2 regions of the Brachybacterium sp. JB7 genome follow, and region 1 is predicted to be linked to the other one. Evidence: riboswitches for the same ligand, from Rfam matches in the RefSeq annotation. Region 1 holds a riboswitch; the other holds the start of a gene.
What was found. Region 1 has a riboswitch for FMN ahead of ribD (bifunctional diaminohydroxyphosphoribosylaminopyrimidine deaminase/5-amino-6-(5-phosphoribosylamino)uracil reductase RibD). Riboswitches for the same ligand answer to the same signal wherever they lie in the genome.
Positions count from the first base shown of each region.

Region 2: another riboswitch for FMN. It lies ahead of pnuC (nicotinamide riboside transporter PnuC); the one in region 1 lies ahead of ribD (bifunctional diaminohydroxyphosphoribosylaminopyrimidine deaminase/5-amino-6-(5-phosphoribosylamino)uracil reductase RibD).

Region 1 is NZ_QPGN01000002.1:39,111-49,956, reverse strand. It holds gene dnaN (DNA polymerase III subunit beta) at 1-233, shown strand, start outside; gene recF (DNA replication/repair protein RecF) at 253-1,518, shown strand; gene CIK81_RS02570 (DUF721 domain-containing protein) at 1,515-2,276, shown strand; FMN riboswitch at 2,313-2,442, shown strand; gene ribD (bifunctional diaminohydroxyphosphoribosylaminopyrimidine deaminase/5-amino-6-(5-phosphoribosylamino)uracil reductase RibD) at 2,569-3,594, shown strand; gene CIK81_RS02560 (riboflavin synthase) at 3,610-4,212, shown strand; gene ribB (3,4-dihydroxy-2-butanone-4-phosphate synthase) at 4,209-5,447, shown strand; gene ribH (6,7-dimethyl-8-ribityllumazine synthase) at 5,444-5,911, shown strand; gene gyrB (DNA topoisomerase (ATP-hydrolyzing) subunit B) at 6,301-8,436, shown strand; gene gyrA (DNA gyrase subunit A) at 8,470-10,846, shown strand, end outside.
Region 2 is NZ_QPGN01000001.1:154,038-164,883, reverse strand. It holds gene tatC (twin-arginine translocase subunit TatC) at 1-105, opposite strand, end outside; gene tatA (Sec-independent protein translocase subunit TatA) at 184-501, opposite strand; gene CIK81_RS00745 (WYL domain-containing protein) at 631-2,619, opposite strand; gene CIK81_RS00740 (DUF3866 family protein) at 2,677-3,786, shown strand; gene CIK81_RS00735 (PH domain-containing protein) at 3,790-4,215, opposite strand; gene hisG (ATP phosphoribosyltransferase) at 4,223-5,080, opposite strand; gene CIK81_RS00725 (phosphoribosyl-ATP diphosphatase) at 5,181-5,444, opposite strand; gene pnuC (nicotinamide riboside transporter PnuC) at 5,506-6,228, opposite strand; FMN riboswitch at 6,323-6,440, opposite strand; gene rpe (ribulose-phosphate 3-epimerase) at 6,486-7,172, opposite strand; gene CIK81_RS00710 (RsmB/NOP family class I SAM-dependent RNA methyltransferase) at 7,169-8,758, opposite strand; gene fmt (methionyl-tRNA formyltransferase) at 8,755-9,726, opposite strand; gene CIK81_RS00700 (MFS transporter) at 9,802-10,846, shown strand, end outside.

The DNA.
Region 1 (10,846 bases):
CCGGTGACGACGCACAGGCCAGTGAGGTTCTCGAGGCGCACCTCGAGGGCGAGGACCTGGTCGTCGGCTTCAACTCGGGCTTCCTGCTCGACGGCCTCGGCGCCCTGGGCACCGAGTTCGCCCGGCTCACGTTCACCGACTCCATCAAGCCCTCGGTCATGAGCGGTCAGGACTCCCTCGAGGGCGTGCCCGACACCTCGTACAAGTACCTGATCATGCCGATGCGGATCTGAGCGTGGGAGTGGTCCGTCCATGCAGCTGACCGCTCTCGATCTCACCGACTACCGCTCGTACGAACGCCTCACGCTGCCCGTCACCTCGGGCATCACCGTGCTGGTCGGCAAGAACGGGCAGGGCAAGACCAACATCGTCGAGGCCGTCTGGTATCTGGCGACGCTGTCGAGCCATCGGGTCCCCCACGACGCCGCCCTCGTACGACGGGGCGAATCGACCGCGATCATCCGGGCGAGCTTCGTGCGGGCAGGGCGGAACCTGCAGGTCGACCTCGAGATCACGCCGGGCAAGTCCAACCGGGCTCGGGTCCAGGGCCAGAACGTCGCGCGGCTGCGCGACCTGCTCGGCGAGGTGCGGGCCGTGCTCTTCGCCCCTGAGGATCTCGGCCTCATCAAGGGGGATCCGGAAGGCCGCCGCCGCTTCCTCGACGAGCTCCTCTTCGAGATCGCGCCGCGCTTCGCGTCGGTCAAAGCGGATTACGACCGCGTCCTCAAGCAGCGCAGCAACCTGCTCAAGCAGATGCGATCGATGCGTCGGGGCGGAGCCGGGCGCAGCGTCGCGGGCCTCGATCCGGCGGATTCGGCCTCGAGCACTCTGGAGGTCTGGGACCAGCAGCTCGCCCGCTTCGGCGCCGAGCTGCTGCGCGCCCGGCTGCACCTGGTGAACCGTCTGCGCCCGCATCTGGGCTACTCGTACCTCCGGGTGGCGACGGACGAGGGTGCCGAGGAATCCCTGGACCTCCCCCCGGACCAGCGCGGGAACCTCTCCTCCCCGGCCGATGTGGCATATCGGTCCACCGTGCTCGACGAGCTCGGCACCGGAGCCGGAGAGCTGCCCGGCACCCAGGAGATCCACGACTGCCTGCTCGGGCTGCTCGCCTCGCGTCACGACGACGAGATCGACCGCGGCGTCACCCTGACCGGACCGCACCGCGACGACCTGGAGATCCGGCTGCACGACTTCCCCGCCAAGGGCTATGCGAGCCACGGCGAGTCCTGGTCCTTGGCCCTCGCCCTGCGCCTGGCCAGCTACGACCTGCTCCGTCTCGAGGAGGGCGATCTCGGCGACGGCGAACCGATCCTCATCCTCGACGACGTGTTCAGCGAGCTCGACGTGCACCGGCGCGAACGGCTGGGCCGCATCGTCACCAGCGCCTCCCAGGTGCTGATCACCACCGCCAACGACACCGACATCCCCGGCTCGCTGGACGGCGAGATCCATGTGGTCGACGTCAGCCTCGGCGACGCGACGCCGCGGGATCCGCGCGACGGAGGCCTGCGATGACGACGCCGGGATCCGGGAACGGACAGCGGCCGCGGCTCGCGAACCCGTACGATCTCTCGACCTGGCGAGGCCCCCAGGAGCCGGACCAGCAGGCCTCCCGGACCGTGGAACGGCACCCCGGGACAGTAGCCCCTCGACGTCCGCCGGGCACCGGCGGGCAGCGTCGGCCGGCGTCGGAGCGCGATCAGGAGCGGGTCGCGGGGCCGGATGAGTTCTACGACCCGCCCGAGCTGCCGCCGTCGACCGACCCCTTCGAACTCGCCCGGCGCACCGTGAACCGCTCCCGTGCCGCGGCCCGGGGCCGCGGACTCTTCCCGATCTCCGCGAAGACCCAGGCCAGAGACGTGCGCGACCGCTCGGGCAGCGCCCCCGGCTACTCCGGATCCCGCCCGGACCCGCGAGACCCGCAGGGCATCGAGCTGGTGCTGAAGAAGGTGCTGGGAAACCTCGGCTGGAACGCCGGCATGGATGCCGGACGGGTGCTCGAGGAATGGGACGAGATCGTGGGCGAGAGGCTCGCGACCCACTGCCGTCCGGTCTCCCTCGAGGACGGGGTGCTCATGGTCAGCGCGTCCTCCTCGGCCTGGGCCTCCCAGCTGCGCATGCTCACCCCGCAGCTCATCACCGCGATCGAGGAGCACATCGGCTCCCACGTGATCTCCGAGCTGCGCGTGACCGGTCCGGCCTCTGCCGAGCGCACCTGGAAGAAGGGCCGACGCACCGTCACCTGGCGCGGACCGCGCGACACATACGGATGAGCTCCTGCTACCGTGAGTGCTGACGAGCTGACAAGCTCGCGTGCACTGGGGTCGGTGAAATTCCGAGCCGGCGGTGATAGTCCGCGACCCGATGGCCTCTGGCCCTCGGCTGACCAGGTGGAACTCCTGGACCGACGGTCAGAGTCCGGATGGGAAGCGCACGCGAACGACGTCCTCGGGCGGCTCTTCGCCGTGCACCCCGGTGCACCGGCGAACGCTCCTCGGGCGACGACGTCTCCGCACCCTTCCCCTCCCTCCGGAACCGCGAGCTGCGGACCGAGGGAGAGAGACCATGCTGGCCCACGCCGAGACCGCGGCCCTGCGCCGTGCGCTGGAGATCGCTGCGGACCCCGCCGTGCCCTTGGGCCCGAATCCCCGTGTGGGCTGCGTGCTGCTCGATGCCCACGGAGCGGTGATCGCGGAGGGACACCACCGCAGGGCCGGCACGCCGCATGCCGAGATCGACGCCCTGAGTCGCGCGTCCGTCTCCGTCGCCGGAGCCACCGCCCTCGTCACCCTGGAACCCTGCGCCCATCACGGACGCACCGGGCCCTGCGCCGACGCGCTGCTCGAGGCCGGAGTGGCCCGGGTCGTGGTCGCCCGGCGTGACCCGAACCCGCACGCGACCGGCGGCGTCGAGACCCTGCGTGCCGCCGGCATCGACGTCGAGCTGGACGTGCCCGAGGACCTCGCTGCCGCGGCCGGCCTGCTCAATCGCGGCTGGGAGCACGGCCTGCAGCACGACCGCCCCCTGGTCACCGCCAAGACGGCGCTCACGCTCGACGGCCGGGTCGCCGCGGCGGACGGCAGCAGCCGTTGGATCACCGGCGAGGAGGCCCGCAGCGAGGTCCACGACCTGCGCGCCACCTGCGACGTCGTGCTCATCGGCGCCGGCACCGCCCGGATCGACCATCCCTCTCTCACCGCCCGCCGCCCCGACGGGACCCTGCTCCCGCACCAGCCTCTCCGCGTGGTGATGGGCACCGGCGACATCCCCCCGCTGCCCGCTCCGGCGGGTGCGGGAGACACGCTCCTCCTGCGCACACACGACCCGTCGGCCGCCCTCGCGGAGCTCTTCGCGCACGGCCGACGCCATGTCCTGCTCGAGGGCGGGCCCACCGTGACCGGCGCCTTCCTGCGCGCCGGGCTGGTCGATGAGCTGATCGTGCACCTGGCCCCCACCCTGCTGGGCGCCGGACCACCGGGCGTCGGCGACCTGGGGATCACCACGATCTCCGAGCGCCTGGACCTGGACCTCGTGGAGGTCGCCCCCCGCGGCTGCGACCTCCGCCTCACCCTCCGCCCCCGAACCGCCTGACCTGGAAGGACCCCCATGTTCACCGGAATCATCGAAGAACTCGGCACCGTCGAGTCGCTCACCTCACCGGCGGATCCTGCCCGCCTCACGATCCGCTCCCCGCAGGTCCTGGCCGGCATCGCCCTGGGCGACTCGATCGCCGTGAACGGCTGCTGCCTCACCGTGACCGCAGAGGACGGCGAGACCTGGAGCGCCGACGTCATCGCCACCACGCTCGAGGCCACCACACTCGGCGGGCTCGCCGCCGGTGACACCGTCAACCTCGAGCGCTGCGTACGGGTCGACGGACGCCTGGACGGCCACATCGTGCAGGGCCATGTGGACGCGACCGGCGAGATCCTCGACCGGGAGGAGGAGGCAGGCACCACCCGCCTGCGGATCCAGCTGCCCGCGGGCCTGGCCCGTTATGTGGTCGCGAAGGGATCGCTGGCCGTGGACGGCGTGAGCCTCACCGTCGCCGCGATCGACGGCGACGAGGTGACGATCGGGTTGATCCCGGAGACCCTCGCCCGCACCACCCTGGGCCGACGGGACATCGGCCACCGCGTGAACCTCGAGGTCGACGTGCTGGCCAAGCACGTCGAGAAGCTGCTGTTCGCCGAGGGGGCGCGTCGATGAGCACGCTGAGACTGGACTCCGTCGAGCAGGCCCTCGCCGCACTCTCCGTCGGAGCGCCCGTGGTGGTCGTGGACGACGAGGACCGCGAGAACGAGGGCGACCTGATCCTGGCCGCCTCGGCCGCGACCGCGCAGACCCTGGCCTTCGCGGTCCGCTACTCGAGCGGCCTGCTGTGCGCTCCGATGACGGCGGCGAGGGCGGATGCCCTGCAGCTGCCGCTGATGGTCGCCGAGAACGCGGACCCGCTGCGCACCGCCTACACCGTGAGCGTCGACGCCTCCGCCGACGTGACCACCGGGATCAGCGCGGCCGACCGTGCCCGCACCCTGCAGGTCCTCGCCGATCCGGGCTCGGCCCCCGCGGACCTGATCCGTCCCGGCCACGTGCTGCCCCTGCGTGCCCGCGACGGCGGCGTGCTCGAGCGCCGCGGCCACACCGAGGCGGCGGTGGACCTCACGCGTCTGGCCGGCCTGCCCGACGTCGGCATGATCGTCGAGCTCGTGCACGATGACGGCACCATGATGCGCGGACCGGCGCTGCGGGAGTTCGCCGACCAGCACGACCTGGTGATGATCTCGATCGAGGCGCTCGTGGCGCACCGTCGGGCGCTCGAGGCCGATCCCCTCGAGATGACCGAGCCGGTGGACCTGCCCACCGAGCACGGCACCTTCCGTGCCCTGGCCGTGCGCGACGGCTCCGCCGAGCATCTGGTGCTCGTGCGCGGGGACGTCACGACCGACGAACCGGTGCTGACCCGGGTGCACTCCGAATGCATGACCGGGGACGTGTTCGGCTCCCGCCGCTGCGACTGCGGGCCGCAGCTGCAGGAGTCCCTGGCGCGGATCGAGGCCGCCGGCCGCGGCGTGCTCGTCCTGCTGCGCGGCCACGAGGGGCGAGGGATCGGCCTGGTGCAGAAGCTGCGCGCCTACGCGCTGCAGGATTCCGGCCGCGACACCGTCGAGGCGAACCTCGACCTGGGCCTGCCGGTCGACGCCCGCAGCTTCGAGGCGGTGCCGCGGATCCTCGCGCGCCTCGGCGTGGGGAGCGTCCACCTGCTCACCCACAACCCCGCCAAGGCCGAGGCGCTGCGCGCGGGCGGCCTCGACGTCGCCGCGGTCGTGGACCTCGGCACCCACCCCACCCCCGAGAACCTCGCGTATCTCACCACCAAGCGGGACCGACTGGGCCACCATCTCGTCGGCCTCCCCACCACCCCTGAAGGAGACGCTGCATGAGCGGACACGGAAGCCCCAGCCTGACCACCACCTCCCACCCCGACCTGCGGGTCGCGATCGTCGCCGCCTCCTGGCACCAGGAGGTCATGGACGGCCTGCTCGACGGTGCGCTGCGCGGCTGCACCGAGGCGGGGATCACCGGCCCCACCGTGGTGCGGGCCCCCGGCTCCTTCGAGCTGCCGGTGATCGCCGACCGTCTCGCCCGCACCCACGACGCCGTGATCGCGCTCGGCGTCGTGATCCGGGGCGGCACCCCGCACTTCGAGTACGTCTGCTCGGCGGCGACCGATGGACTCTCCCGGGTGGCCCTGGACCACGGGGTTCCCGTCGGTTTCGGGCTGTTGACCTGCGATGACGAGGAGCAGGCGCTGGACCGATCGGGTCGCGAGGGCTCGAGCGAGGACAAGGGCCACGAGGCGGCGACCGCCGCGCTGGCCACCGCCGCGGTGCTCGCGGAGCTCTGAGCGCGAGGTCGCCTGCCCAGGCGGCTCTATGCCGCGATATCACCCCGCCTGAGGCAGGGGACCCCGGCGACCGCCTCCGAAACGGCTTCCTGAGGCCGCCGAGGGCCGTCTGAGGCCGATCCTGCGTCGCGTTCTCCACAGGATCGGCCGCGTCAATAGGTTCACGGGCCTCAGTCGGCTAGAATGGGGGTGTTCGGCCGACGTCCTCGCGGATCTCGATGCCGTCGGCTCGATCGCTGTGGCCTACGGGTGCCTTACGCGCGTGTGCGCGCGAGACTCCTCGTGGGCCGCATGTGTGCTGAGCCGTCCGGATCGCTCCGCGTGGCCGGCCGCAACCCTCGACGCTCTCCTGGGTCGAGGGATCCCAGGACTGCGAGGAGCCACATCAGGTGAGCGACAGCGACCACCCCATGCCCGAGACGGATGCCTCCCGGAGTGCTTCTGACGCTCCCGATGCGCCGGAGGCACCGGACGCACCGGCACCCCCGGTCCAGTCCGCCGGTGAGCGCGCAGCGCATGCGCCGGAGCACTACGACGCCTCGGACATCACCGTCCTCGAGGGCCTCGAGGCGGTGCGCAAGCGCCCGGGCATGTACATCGGCTCGACCGGTGAGCGCGGCCTGCACCACATGGTGCAGGAGATCGTCGACAACTGCGTGGACGAGGCGATGGCCGGTCACGGCGACACCATCGAGGTGACGCTGCTGGACGACGGCGGCGTGAAGGTCGTCGACCATGCGCGCGGCATCCCCGTGGCGATGCACCCCACCGAGGGCAAGCCCGCCGTCGAGCTCGTGCTCACGGTGCTGCACGCCGGCGGCAAGTTCGGCGGCGGCGGCTACGCGGTCTCCGGCGGCCTGCACGGCGTGGGCTCCTCCGTCGTCAACGCCCTGTCCATCCGCATGGAGGTGGAGATCCGCCGCGACGGTCACGTGTGGCGCCAGGCGTACAGCCGCGGCGTCCCCCTCGCCCCGCTCGACAAGGGCGAGGAGACCGAGGAGACAGGCACCACGATCACCTTCTGGGCCGATCACGACATCTTCGACGAGACCGTCTACGACTTCGAGACGCTGCGCAAGCGATTCCAGCAGATGGCGTTCCTGAACAAGGGACTGAAGATCACGCTGACCGACGAGCGCGCCCCCGAGGAGCCAGAAGAGGACGAGGACGACGTCATCGACGTCGAGCTCGAGGCGGAGAACGCCGAGAAGGAGTCCGGTCCCCGCACCGTCTCCTACCTCTACAAGCGCGGTCTGCAGGACTTCGTGGAGTTCATCAACACGGCCAAGCGGGCCGAGGTGATCCACCCCGAGATCATCTCCTTCGAGTCCGAGGACCAGGAGGCCGCGATCTCCGTCGAGGTCGCCATGCAGTGGACCGGCGCCTACTCCGAGTCGGTGCACACCTACGCCAACACGATCAACACGCACGAGGGAGGCACCCACGAGGAGGGCTTCCGCTCCTCGCTGACGTCGATCGTGAACCGCTACGGCCGGTCGCAGGGCCTGCTCAAGGAGAAGGACTCGAACCTCACGGGCGAGGACATCCGCGAGGGGCTGACCGCCGTGGTCTCCGTCAAGCTCGGCGAGCCGCAGTTCGAGGGCCAGACCAAGACGAAGCTGGGCAACACCATCGCCCGCACCTTCATGGTCAAGGTGATGACCGATCAGCTCCAGGACTGGTTCGTCTCCCATCCGCAGGAGGCCCGCGCGATCGTCATGAAGGGCCAGGCCGCCGCGGCCGCCCGCGAGGCGGCCCGCAAGGCCCGCGATGCGACACGCCGCAAGTCGCCGCTGGAGACCGGCGGCATGCCCGGCAAGCTGCGCGACTGCTCCTCCCGCAACCCCGCGGAGTCGGAGATCTTCATCGTCGAGGGCGACTCGGCCGGCGGCTCCGCCGTGCAGGGCCGTGACCCCCGCACCCAGGCCATCCTGCCCATCCGCGGCAAGATCCTGAACGTGGAGAAGGCCCGGCTGGACCGCGCGCTGGACAACCAGGAGGTCCGTTCGCTGATCACCGCGTTCGGCACCGGAATCGGCGACGACTTCGACGCCACCAAGCTGCGCTATCACAAGATCATCCTGATGGCCGATGCCGACGTCGACGGCCAGCACATCTGCACCCTGCTGCTGACGCTGCTGTTCCGCTACATGCGCCCGCTGATCGAGCTCGGCCACGTGTTCATCGCGATGCCGCCGCTGTTCCGCCTGAAGTGGACCAACGCCCCGCACGAGTACGTCTTCAGCGATGTCGAGCGCGACGAGCGCCTCGAGGCCGGCCGCGCCGCCGGTCGCCGCATCCCCCGCGACAACGGGATCCAGCGCTACAAGGGTCTGGGCGAGATGGACTGGAAGGAGCTCCAGACCACCACGATGGACACCACCTCGCGCACGCTGAAGCAGGTCACGGTCGACGAGGCCGCCGACGCCGACACCATCTTCTCAGTCCTGATGGGCGACGACGTCGAGTCCAGGCGGCGATTCATCCAGGAGAACGCCAAGGACGTCCGCTTCCTCGACATCTGATCTCGGCCCCACCCGAAAGGCCTCTCTCTCACCATGAGCGACACCCCGCAGGACCCCACGAACCCCGACGAGACCCCGGAGCTGCCCGCCGGTGTGGCCGGCCAGGCCACGCCCGACGGCGCCCACGAGATCTCCACCTCCGAGGCATCGGACCGCACCGTCACCCTCGTCGACCCCCTCGACGAGGACGAGGTGGACCGCATCACCCAGGTCGACCTGAACCAGGAGATGCAGCGCTCCTACCTCGACTACGCGATGAGCGTGATCGTCTCCCGTGCGCTGCCCGACGTGCGCGACGGCCTCAAGCCCGTGCACCGCCGCATCGTCTACGCGATGTACGACGGCGGCTACCGCCCCGACCGCTCCTTCTCGAAGTGCGCGAAGGTCGTCGGCGAGGTCATGGGCAACTACCACCCCCACGGCGACACCGCGATCTACGACGCCATGGTGCGTCTGGTGCAGCCGTGGTCGATGCGCTACCCGCTGATCCTGGGCCAGGGCAACTTCGGCTCCGCCGGCGACGACGGCGCAGCCGCCCCGCGATACACCGAGTGCAAGATGGCCCCGCTGGCCCTCGAGCTCGTGCGTGACATCGACCAGGAGACGGTCGACATGCAGGGCAACTACGACAACACGGTCGACGAGCCCGTCGTGCTGCCCGCGCGTTTCCCGAACCTGCTGGTCAACGGGTCCGCCGGCATCGCCGTGGGCATGGCGACGAACATCCCGCCGCACAACCTGCGCGAGGTGGCCGACGCCGTCCAGTGGCTGCTGACGAACCACGAGGCCACCAAGCCCGAGCTGCTCGAGGCGTGCCTGAGGTTCATCAAGGGACCCGACTTCCCCAGCGGCGCCACGGTCGCCGGCACCAAGGGCATCGAGGAGGCGTACCGCACCGGTCGAGGCTCCATCACCCAGCGCGCCGTGGTCTCCACCGAGGAGATCAACGGCCGCATGTCGCTCGTCGTCACCGAGCTGCCCTACCAGGTCAATCCCGATACCCTCGCGCGCAAGATCGCCGAGATGGTCAAGCTCGGCAAGATCCAGGGCATCGCGGACATCACCGACGAGACCTCCGGCCGCACCGGCCAGCGCCTGGTCATCACGCTCAAGCGCGATGCGGTCGCGAAGGTCGTGCTGAACAACCTGTACAAGCACACCCAGCTGCAGGAGAACTTCTCCGCGAACATGCTGGCGCTGGCGAACGGGGTGCCCCGCACCCTGTCGATCGACTCCTTCGTGCGCGAGTGGACCAAGCATCAGATCGACGTCATCGTGCGTCGCACCCGGTACCGCCTGCGCAAGGCCGAAGAGCAGATCCACATCTACCGCGGCTACCTCAAGGCGCTCGACGCGCTCGACGAGGTCATCGCGCTGATCCGTCGCTCGCCGGATGCCGACCAGGCCCGTGACGGGCTGATGGAGATGCTCGAGATCGACGAGCTCCAGGCCAATGCGATCCTCGCGATGCAGCTGCGTCGCCTGGCCGCCCTGGAGCGCCAGAAGATCATGGACGAGCACGATCGTCTGCAGGCCCTCATCGAGGAGTACACGGCGATCCTCGCGGATCCGCAGCGCCAGCGGGACATCGTCTCGAACGAGCTGCAGGAGATCGTGGACCGCTACGGCGACGACCGTCGGACCCAGATCATGCCGTTCGACGGGGACATGTCGATGGAGGACCTCATCCCCGAGGAGGACGTGGTCGTCACCATCACCCGCGGCGGATACGTCAAGCGCACCCGCGCTGACCAGTACCGCGCCCAGAAGCGCGGCGGGAAGGGCGTGCGCGGCGCCTCGCTGCGAGCGGACGACGTGGTCGAGCACTTCTTCACCTCCACGACCCATCGCTGGCTGCTGTTCTTCACCAACCAGGGGCGCGTCTATCGCGCCAAGGGCTACGAGCTGCCCGAGGCGCCGCGTGATGCCAAGGGCCAGCACGTCGCGAACCTGATGGCGTTCCAGCCCGACGAGAGCATCGCCTCGGTGCTCGCGATCGACACCTACGAGGATGCCGAGTACCTGGTGCTCGCGACCGCCTCCGGACTGGTGAAGAAGACGGCGATGCCGGCCTTCGACTCCAACCGCACCGGCGGCATCATCGCGATCAACCTGCGCGACATCGACGGCATCGAGGGCGCACAGCCGGACCGCGTGATCGCGGCCCAGGCCGTGAACGCCGATGACCACCTGCTGCTGGTCTCCCGCAACGGCCAGTCCGTGCGGTTCCCGGCGGCCGATGACGTGCTGCGCCCGACGGGCCGTGCGACCAGCGGCGTGACCGGCATGAAGTTCCGTCACGACGACGAGCTCCTCGCGATGGACGTCGTGCGACCCGAGCAGTTCGTGGTGACCGTGACCGATGGCGGCTACGCCAAGCGCACGAGCGTCGACGAGTACCGGGTGCAGG
Region 2 (10,846 bases), on a different contig from region 1:
ATTGCGCAGCTCGACGAGATGCTCCCCGAGGGCCATCCGGCCTTCGGGGTCCTTGCGACGACGGTTCTTCTCGGCCGCCTCGCGTCCCTGCGTTTCACTCGCCACGAATCCGATTCCTCCCAGCGGTCAAGGCCCGGGCGGCTGGTCGCCCGGACCTCTCGACATCATCCGACGATGCGGAGATCAGTCGCGACGGTAGGAGTCGTCGTCCTCGCGGGGCCGCACGGGCTCGCGCTCGACCTCGTCACGCGGGTCGTACTCGCGCGCGGGCTCACGGGAGTCCTGTGCTCCGCGGTCGTCGCGGGCGGGGCGCGAGCGGGGCTCGTCCTCCTCGGCGTCATCGCCCTTGTCGTCGCCGCGCATCTCCTCGACCTCGGACTTGAAGATGCGCATGGACTTGCCCATGTTCCGGGCGAGACCCGGGAGCTTGTTGGCTCCGAAGAGCAGCACGACGATGAGTACGACGATGACGATCGCCCAGGGGTTGCGGAACATTCCCATGAGATTCCCTTTCCAAAGCGCCACGTTGTTGCACGGGCGCGCACATCATCCCACAGCGGATGGAGCGCTCGACGGACCGCTCGGCGAGCGATTCGGCCCGCCGTGCGGCGGGTGGGTCAAGCGTAACGGCTATGCCTGGGTGTGACGTGCACCCGAGATCTGCGCCACGGTCACGATCGTGTCTCTCAGCTCACGGGGCGCGAGCACCTCGACCGCTCCCGAGGACTCCAGCACGGCGTCCACGAGCGCCGCCCGGACAGGGCCGTCCAGACGGGCGTAGGCGATCCCGTCCTCGCCGTCGCGCAGCTCGGCGGCGGCGAAGGATTCGGCGACCCAGCGTCCGGGCGGATCCATCCGCAGCCAGACCTCCTCCTGGACACGTCCCCCGAGGGCGGGCCCCTCCCCGCGGTGCGGCCGCTCCTGCGGGGTGCCGTCCGGCAGGATCTCCACGATCCGTTCGAGCCGGAACTGGCGCGGCGCGCCCGCGAGCTCGCAGTCGGCGACCAGATAGGACCGGGCCCCGTCGGTCTCGATCCGGAGCGGGTGGATCCTCCGCACGCTCGTGCCGGGGCGATCGGTGGAGGAATAGCGGACGGTCAGGCGCGACTGGTCGGAGTCGTCGTCGGCGCGCAGGGCCTCCTGCACCGCGGCGAGGACCGTCTCGGCGCGATCGGCGGTGCGCGCGACCATCTCGTCGGCCGCGGCGGCCTCGGCGAGCTCGGTGCGGGTGGGCAGCGGCGACGGGGCGTCCGGCACGGTCCCGGCGAGGAGCTTCTCCCGGGCGCTGGCGACGATCGGCTCCGCGTCCCCGGCGGTCGGCTCGAGGGCGGCGCGGCCGGCGAGCAGCGCGGTGATCTCGACCGCGCTGAGCCGCAGGGCCCGGCGCAGCGGCTCGGCGTTGCGCACCCGGACGGTGCCGTGCTCCCACTCGGCCTCGATGAAGTCCTCCCAGCCGGTGCCCATGTCCCCGCAGACGAACAGCACCTGCAGGTCGGTGATCAGCTGCTTCTCGGAGATCCCGAGCGCGGAGGAGAGCTCGGCGAGGTCCGCCTCTCCCCTGCTCATGACGTACGAGGCCTCCGAGATGAGGCGCGAGAGCGTGTCGTTGCCGGTGGGGGTCGTGCGGATCCGCGGATCGGGACGCGCAGCGGCGGTCCCGACGACAGAGAGATCCGCCTCGCCCTCATGGGCGGCCGCGACAGATGCCAGCACGTCCGCGATCTCCGTGCGCCACTCAGCAGGCTCGACCAGTTCGAGCCAGCGGATGTTCGACAGCAGCATGCGGCGCACGGCGGGGCGGGGCAGCTCGGGCAGCTCGAAGCGCGGCGCCTCGAGCGAGGCGCCGGCATGGTCGCGCAGGGCGAGCGCCTTGTACGGTGCGGCGTCGACGACAGCGCGCGCCTGGTCCTCGCTGGAGTGCAGCGTCTCCCAGACGGCATCGAGGTCGAGCCCGTCGGGGCGGGGCTCGACCGCCGGCGGGCCGAGGGACGGAAAGGATTCGATGCGCGAGGCACGGAACAGTCGCGGCGCCTCACGGTCCCGGTCCCAGCCGTGCACGTACCAGTGGCCGTCGTGCACTCCGACGACCCACGGCTCGACGGAGCGCGGGGTCGGCGTGCCCCGGGTGCCGCGATACGTGAAGCGCACGGTGCGCGAGGAGGTCACGGCCTCGAGCAGCGGGGAGAGGACGGGCAGCGACTCGACGACACCGCGCGGAGTGCGGCGCAGGAGATCGGGATCGGCGTCGTGGCCGAGGCTCAGCAGCTTCGAGCGCACCCGGCGGGCCGCGCCCCCGGCGGCGGCATCGTCCCAGGCACGGCTCGCGGCCAGCAGGACCGTGTACTCCTCGGTGGTGAGATCCAGCACCGCTCCGGACTCGGAGCCCTCGATCCGGTAGTACACCGTGTTCTCGTCCAGCACGTCGCGCTCGGTGACCAGGGGCATCCCCAGCTCGAGGATCGCGGCCTTGTCCCGCTCGAACATCCGCTCGGCGGCCTGCTCGGACGGAGCATCGGCATAGTCCGTGATCACAGCGAACAGCTTCGCGCGGTCGATCCGACGGCGCGACCCGATCGTCATGATGACGTTGAGCAGTCTCTCCACACTCTTGGCAGCCACCCCGCCAGCGTAGCCGTCGTGCCGCCCGGGGGCGTCCGGAACACCTAGGCTGGTGCCATGCTGCACTGGGAACGGGGAACGGTCACCGGCACGAGGTCCTCCTGGAGGGGCGTCGATCGCCTTCTGGTCGAGATCGAGGGCGAGACGCTCTCCGCGATCGCCTACCCCGAGCTCACCGGGACGCCGGCCGCGGGCGAGCAGGTGCTGCTGAACACCAATGCCCTCCGGCGCGACCTGGGCACCGGAGGCGACGCTCTCGTGGTGGCCCGGCTCGACGTGACGCCGCAGCCCGAGGCGACCACCGGGCACATGGTCAAGGCCCGCTACACCCCGATGCAGACCATGGTCGACGCGATCGACGACCCGGAGGGCGAGCACTACGAGACCATCCGCGATGCGCGGGACGTGGACGGGATGCCCGTCGTGGTCGCGGATCTGCACTCCTCGCTCCCCGCGATCGTCGCCGGGATCCGCGCGGAGCGGCACAGCGCGCGGATCGCCTATGTCCACACCGACGGCGCCGCCCTGCCGGCCGCCTATTCCCGCACCGCAGCGCGCCTGCGCGAGGCGGGCCTGATCGCCTCCGTGATCAGCGCGGGGCAGTCCTTCGGCGGCGATCTCGAGGCGGTCACCGTCCACTCGGCCCTGCTCGGTGCCAAGCATGTCGTCGAGGCGGACATCGCGATCGTCATCCAAGGTCCCGGGAACCTCGGCACCGGGACGGGGTGGGGATTCTCCGGCATGCAGGCTGCGGAGTGCCTGCACGCCGCGGCCGCGCTCGGCGGCGCACCGATCGCCGCCCTCCGGGTCTCCGGCGCGGATCGTCGGGAGCGCCATCGCGGGCTCTCACACCACTCCTCGACCGCGTACGGCCGGGCGACGCTGACCGCGGTGCGGCTGCCCGTCCTCGACTACACCGACCCTCGCTACAACGCTTTTCATGCGTCAGTGCGGGAACAGGTGGAATCGACGATCGTCGAGGAGGGGCGTGCCCGCGGGATCGAGCACGAGGTCTGCGGGGTCGACGCGAAGGGTCTGCGCGATGCCCTGGAGGACGTGCCGGTGCGGCTGTCGACGATGGGTCGCACCCTCGCCGAGGATCCGGAGGCCTTCCGGTATGCGGCGCTCGCGGGGCGCTGCGGGGCGAGCCTGCTCCCGGCCCTCTGAGGCTCAGCGCTCGGCGGCCTCGCCGCGCTCCTGGACGAGGGCCTGCAGACGGTGCGCGTCCGCGATGGCCCGCTTGCCGTCGTACCGCTGGATGGCGTTGATGGCCAGGGTCGATCCGTCGGCGAGGTCGAGATGCGCCCAGGGGTCCCCCATCGGGAAGCTGATGCCCAGGATCTCCGGCCATTCCACGGTACGAGTGCGGAAGACGTTCCTCACCTCGAGCTCGGACTCCCGCGCCACCAGGCGCACGGAGGCCTCGAGGTGGCAGAACAGGGCGATGAGCACGCCCACCGTGATCAGCCCGATGCGGCCGATGAGCAGGAACCCCGGCATCACGACGGCCCCGGCGATCATCCCGGCGAGCACCACGATGGCGGTCAGGTACGCGAAGACGCGCACCATTCGCGGGCGGAACACCGTCGTGGTCATCAGGGCCTCAGATGCGACAGGCCTGAATCGCGGTGACCAGGATGGCGCGGGCGCCGGCGTCGTAGAGATCGTCCATCATCCGGTGTGCGGCGCGACGATCCACCATCGCCCGCACGGCAGACCACTCGCCGCCGTGCAGCGGCGAGACCGTCGGCGACTGCAGCCCGGGCGTCACCTGGACGGCCGTCTCCAGCAGAGCAGTGGGGATGTCGTAGTCGAGCATCACGTACTCGCGGGCCACCAGAACGCCCCGGAGCCGCCGCTCGAGCACCTCGAGAGAGTGCGCACCGGCCTCCTCGAGCACCATGCCGGGGCGCGAGAAGAGCACGGCCTCGCTGGTCATGATCGGCTCGCCGAAGGGCTCGAGGCCGGCCTGGCGCAGGGTGGTGCCGGTCTCGACGACATCGGCGATCACGTCGGCCACGCCGAGGCGGATCGAGGACTCGACCGCGCCGTCGAGGTGGACCACGGACGCGCCGATGCCGCGCTCGGTGAGGTAGTCCTCGACGAGGTTCTCGTAGCTGGTGGCGATGATGGAGCCCTCGAGGCTCGTGATGTCCTCGCGGGTTCCCATCGGCGCGGCGAAGCGGAAGGTCGAGCGGGCGAACCCCAGGGAGAGGATCTCCTCGGCCGGCGTGCGGGAGTCCAGCAGCATGTCCTGGCCGGTGATGCCCACGTCGACGGTGCCGGAGCCGACGTAGACGGCGATGTCGCGGGGGCGCAGGTAGAAGAACTCGACGTCGTTCTCCTGGTCGACGACCACCAGGTCCTTGGTCGTGCCGCGGCGGCGGTAGCCCGCCTCCTGCAGCAGATCGACGGCGGGCTCGGACAGGGCGCCCTTGTTGGGGACTGCGATGCGCAGCACGGTTCCTCCTCGGCCGCGGGGGCGGCCCATGAAGCGGCGTCGGCGGGCGACGGATGGAAAGTCTGGTGAAGCTGTCAGGGAATGCGGGACGAGCGGCTGCTCAGAGCTGGCGGTAGACGTCGTCGAGGCTGATGCCCTTGGCGACCATCATCACCTGCAGGTGATAGAGGAGCTGACTGATCTCCATGGCGGCGTCCTCATGGCTCTCGTGCTCGCAGGCCATCCAGACCTCGGCCGCCTCCTCCACGATCTTCTTGCCGATCTGATGCACCCCGGCATCGAGCTCTCGGACGGTGCCGGAGCCCTCGGGGCGGGTACGGGCCTTCTCGGTCAGCTCAGCGAACAATGCTTCGAAATCCTTCACGCCACCAGGGTACGCGTCCCGGTGAGCAGAGCGCGCGTCGGACCATCCACCGGGCGCCGGATCACTCCCGGCGCACGGTGGGGTCCAGGTGCGCGGTCTCCACGGAGACCCGTTCGCCCTGCTCGCCGTGCTCGCTGCGGTCCTGACGGCTGCGCACGCGCCACCACACGAAGAAGCCGATCAGCGTGAACGCGCCGTAGAAGACGTACATGAAGGCGCTCGCGTAGTAGCCGGCACTGACCAGGAGAGGCACGCCCACGAGGTCGACGGCCACCCAGATCAGCCAGAACTCGACCCATCCCTTGGCCATGCCGAAGGTGGCCAGGAGGCTGCCCATGAAGATCCAGGCGTCGGCCCATACGGGCTCGTACGAGCCGAGGGCGCGGAAGAGCGGCGTGAGCGCTGCGGTGCCGCCGACGAGGGCGACCAGCAGCAGCACCCTGGTTCCCCCGGAGGCCCAGCGGGGCTCGACCGCGGTGCCGCCGTCGTGCTGAGCCTGACGCCAGCGCACCCAGCCGTAGATGCTGGTGAGGATGAACATGATCTGGCGTCCGGCCTGGCCGAGCAGGTCCACGGAGCCGGGATTGCCGAAGACGGTCCCCATGAACACCGTGAACAGCAGCACGTTGCCGACGATGCCGATCGGCCAGGCCCACACCTTGCGGCGCATGCCGCCCAGGGCGCTGAGGAGCCCGAAGACGTTTCCGAGCACCTCGCGCAGGAGGATGAACTGGCCGCCCGCGAAATCGATGCGCGCGTCGAAGAGCCACTGCAGGAGTTCCATGTCGGTCCTTTCGCCGTCGGATGCAGTGGCTCCGGGGGGGAAAAGGGTTCCGGCATGGCTCCGGGGAAACGCCGAGGGCGCCCTGGGCATGCAGGACGTGCGCCTCTCATCCAGGCTGTACTGTCGGTGCCGGAGTTCCACCGGCTCCACCGCCGAAGCGGGTCGCGGACTGTCACCGCCGGCTCGGAATTTCACCGACCCCGGAGCACGTCACTGATGTGACCGCCCCAGGATAGCGCCGTCGCCGCCGGCCCGGGTCAGTGGGCCGTGTGGCGCCCGGCCAGTTCGCGCAGGGCGGAGATCTCGTCGGCGGCGTCCTGGGCGCGGTAGATCGCGGAACCGGCCACGAACACGTTCGCCCCCGCCTCCGCGCAGCGTTCGATGGTCTCGCGGCTCACGCCGCCGTCGACCTGGATCGACACCTCGAGGTTGGCCTCGCTGATGGCCCGACGGGCGCGGCGGATCTTGGGGAGCATGGTGTCCAGGAAGCTCTGCCCCCCGAAGCCGGGCTCGACGGTCATGATCAGCAGCATGTCGAACTCGCCAATGACGTCGAGCAGCGGCTCGATCGGGGTGGCGGGCCGCAGTGCCACCCCCACCTCGGTGTTCTTGCGGCGCAGATCCCGGGCGAGCTTGATCGGAGCGCTCGCGGCCTCGAGATGGAACGTGACCGAGGAGGCACCGGCCTCGGCGTACTGGGGGGCCTCGCGGTCGGCGTCCTCGATCATCAGATGGGCATCGATCGGGATCGGGCTGCGCTCGACGATCTGCTCGACCATGCTCGGGCCGAACGTCAGGTTGGGCACGAAGTGGTTGTCCATCACGTCGACGTGGACGCTGTCGGCGGTGGAGATCTTGTCCAGCTCCGTGCCGATGCTCATGAAGTCGGCGTTGAGGATGCTGGGATGGATGTACTGGCCATCGGTCGAGTAGGCGGCATTCATGATGTCGGGGTTCCTTCCACGGCGGGGGCTGACTGCTTGCGCAGCAGGCAGATGTACATGGCGTCGGTGCCGTGCACGTGCGGCCACAGCTGCACGGCAGGGCCCTCGCCCAGCTCGATGTCGGTCCGATGCGCGGGCAGCACACCGGCGCGCACGGCGTCACGAGCGTCGAGCTCCTCGACGTCCTCGCGTCCCTTGAGCACGTCGGCGACCACCAGGCGCGTCTCGGCGAGGTGCGGCGAGCAGGTCACGTAGGCGACCACGCCGCCGGGCGCCGCAGCGTCCAGAGCGGAGGTCAGCAGGGTGCGCTGCAGGGTGCTCAGCTGGCCGACGTCCGCCGGGGTGCGGCGCCAGCGGGCCTCGGGACGACGACGCAGGGCACCGAGTCCGGAACAGGGCACGTCGGCGAGCACGCGCGAGAAGCGACCGGGCAGCTCGGCACCGAGGGTGGTGCCGTCGGCCGTACGGGTGCTGATCTCGCAGCCGGCCTCCTGGAGCGTCGCGACCGCGCGCTCGACGAGCTCGGTGCGGTGGGGCTGCAGCTCGACCGCGAGCAGGTCGGCGTCATGGCCGACGGTGAGCCCGCCCAGCAGAGCGGCCTTCCCGCCCGGGCCGGCGCATAGGTCGAGCCAATGGGCGTCGTCGGCACGGACCAGATCGTCCGCGCCCAGGGCGAGTGCGAGGGCGGCGAGCTGGCTGCCCTCGTCCTGCACGGCGACCCGGCCCTCCTTGACCGCGTCCATGCCGCCGGGATCGCCGGAGGGCCAGGACGCCGCGAAGACGCTGAGCCGGCCTGCGCTCGCGCCGTGGTCGATCAGCTCGTCGAGATCGGTGAGCCCGGGGCGCATCACCAGCGAGACCGCGGGCGCGGCGTTCTGGGCGGCCAGCAGCTCGTCGATCTCGTCGCGGGAGCGGCCGTGGCCCGCCAGTGCGTCGGTGAGGGCGCGCACCACCCAGCGGGGATGGGAATGCACGACGGCGAGATGGCCGGTGGGATCCTTCGCGCGCTCCGGAGCGACCTCGTCGATCCACTCCTCGAGGGTCCTCTCCCCCACCCGGCGCAGGACGGCGTTGACGAAGCTCGCCGCACCGGCGCCGACCTCGGAGCGAGCCAGGGCCACGGTCTCGGAGGTGGCGGCGTGGGGCGCGACCGTCATGTCCAGAAGCTGGTAGGCACCCAGGCGCAGCACGTCCACGAGAGCGGGGTCGACCTTCTCGAGGGGACGGTCCACGCACGCGGCGAGGATCGCGTCCAGGCGGCCCTGGGCCCGCAACGAGCCGTAGAAGAGCTCGGTGGTGAAGGCGGCGTCGCGGCCGGAGACCCGGTGGGAGCGCAGCAGGCGCGGCAGCACGAGGTTCGCGTAGGCGTCGTCCTCGCGGATCAGGCGCAGGCCCTCGAAGGCGACCTGGCGCGAGGGCGTCGAGCGACGGCCGCGCTCCGACGGCCTCGAGGAGGACCAGCCGCGTCGCGGCCCGCCCTCGCCGCGGGAGCCGGAGCGCTCCCGGCCCTTGCCGTCGCGACCGCCCTGGGGCCGGTTCCCGCGCCGGTCGTCCCGGTGCTCCCCGCCGCGTCGCTGCTCACTCATGCCTGTACTCCGTCCTTCTGGTCCTTCTGGTCCTTCGGCTGCTGGGTGAAGGCGGCGTCCTCGGCCAGCCCGGCACCACGGGCCCAGTCCGCGGCGCGCATCGGCCGCTTGCCCGCCGCAGCGATCGTCGAGATCGCCAGGGGGTCGGTGCCGGTGCCCACGAGGACGTGACGCTTCGTGGCCGCGATCCTCCCGGGGGCGAGGCCGACGTGCTCGGGAGCTGCCTCGATGCCGAGGATCTTGGCACGGGCACCGTCCAGCAGCGTCCAGGCACCGGGGTGCGGACTCATCCCGCGGATGTGCGCGCTGACCTGATCGGCCGGAAGGGCCCAATCGATCTCCGCCTCTGCGGTCGAGAGCTTCGCGGCGTGGGTGGCCCGGGTGTCGTCCTGCGCGGTGAACGTGGCGGTGCCGGCCTCGAGGGCGTCCAGCGCCCGCAGCAGCACGGACGCGCCCTCCTCCGCCATGCGGTCCAGCAGCTCACCGGAGGTCTCGAACTCGCCGATCGTGGTGGGAGCCGTCGTGAGGAGATCCCCCGTGTCCAATCCCTTCTCCAGGCGGAACACGCTCATGCCGGTCTCCCGCTGGCCCGCGAGCACGGCGCGCTGCGCCGGGGCGGCGCCGCGCCACGCCGGCAGCAGCGAGAAGTGCAGGTTCACCCAGCCGTGGGCGGGGATGTCCAGCGCCGCCCGGGGCACGAGGTTGCCGTAGGCCACCACCGGGGCCGCATCCGGAGCGAGCTCGCGGAGCTGCTGCTGGACGGCCTCGTCGCGCAGCGTGGCGGGGGTCAGGACGGGAAGGCCGGCGTCCAGGGCGAGGGCCTTGACCGGGCTGGGCGTGAGCTTGCGGCCGCGCCCCGAGGGGGCATCGGCGCGGGTGAGCACCCCGACGATCTCGTGGTGCGAGTCGAGCAGGGTGCGCAGGGACGGGAGGGCAGCCTCTGGGGTGCCGGCGAAGAGCAGTCGCATGATGGGCACGAGTCTACGGGGAGGCCCGGATGCCTAGAGTGGTGCCATGCCCCGTCGTCGCCCCCTCGTGCTCTGATGGCGGGGGACGTCACACCGGGCCACGCGATCGGGTCCCCTGCGTACCGGCGGATGCTGGCCGCACTGGTCTGCGCGGGGATCGCCACGTTCGCGCAGCTCTATTCGCCCCAGGGGATCCTCCAGCTCATCTCCGCCGATCTCGGCATCGGCGCGGAGCGTGCGGCACTCACCGTCTCCGCCGCGACCGGAGGGCTCGCGCTCGCCGTGCTCCCGTGGTCCTTCGTCGGGGACCGGCTCGGGCGGCTGCGCGCGATGGTCATCGCCGTGACGTCGGCAACGGTGCTCGCAGTGGCCTCCGCCTGGGCGCCGACCTTCGAGCTGGTGCTCGGACTGCGCTTCCTGGAAGGCGTCGCGCTGGGCGGGGTGCCGGCGCTCGCGATGGCCTATCTCTCCGAGGAGGTCGACGAGCAGGCGCGCACGATCGCCGCCGGATGGTTCGTGGCCGGCACCACGGTGGGCGGCCTGCTGGGGCGGGTGGTGGTCACCCCGATCGCCGACGCCCTGTCCTGGCGGGCGGGGATGACCGCGGTCGCCGTCCTGGCGGCGATCGCCGCCACGACCTTCGTGCTCACCGCGCCGCCGGAGAGGCGCTTCGTACGGCTCGACCCCCGCCACGGGGACACCCGTACGGCGCGGCTGCTCAGGACGCTGCGCGATCCCGGCCAGCTGGGCCTGTACGCCTGCGCGTTCCTGCTGATGGGCGGGTTCGTGGCGATCTACAACTATCTCGCCTTCCACCTCAGCGCCCCGCCGTACCTGATCCCCGCCGGGCTGATCGGGCTGGTGTTCCTCGCCTACCTCGGTGGCACCGTCTCCTCCCCGCTCGCCGGCAGGCTCGCGGCGCGACACGGCCGGTTGGCCGTCCTGCTGGCGTCGATGGGCGTGATGCTGCTGGGCCTGCTCGTCACCCTCGCCGGCCCGCTCCTGCTGGTCCTGCTGGGTCTGGTGGTGATGACGGCGGGGTTCTTCGGTGCGCATTCGATCGCGAGCGGCTGGGCCGGTGCGCGGGCTGCCGGCGCCCGGTCCCAGGCGACGGGCCTGT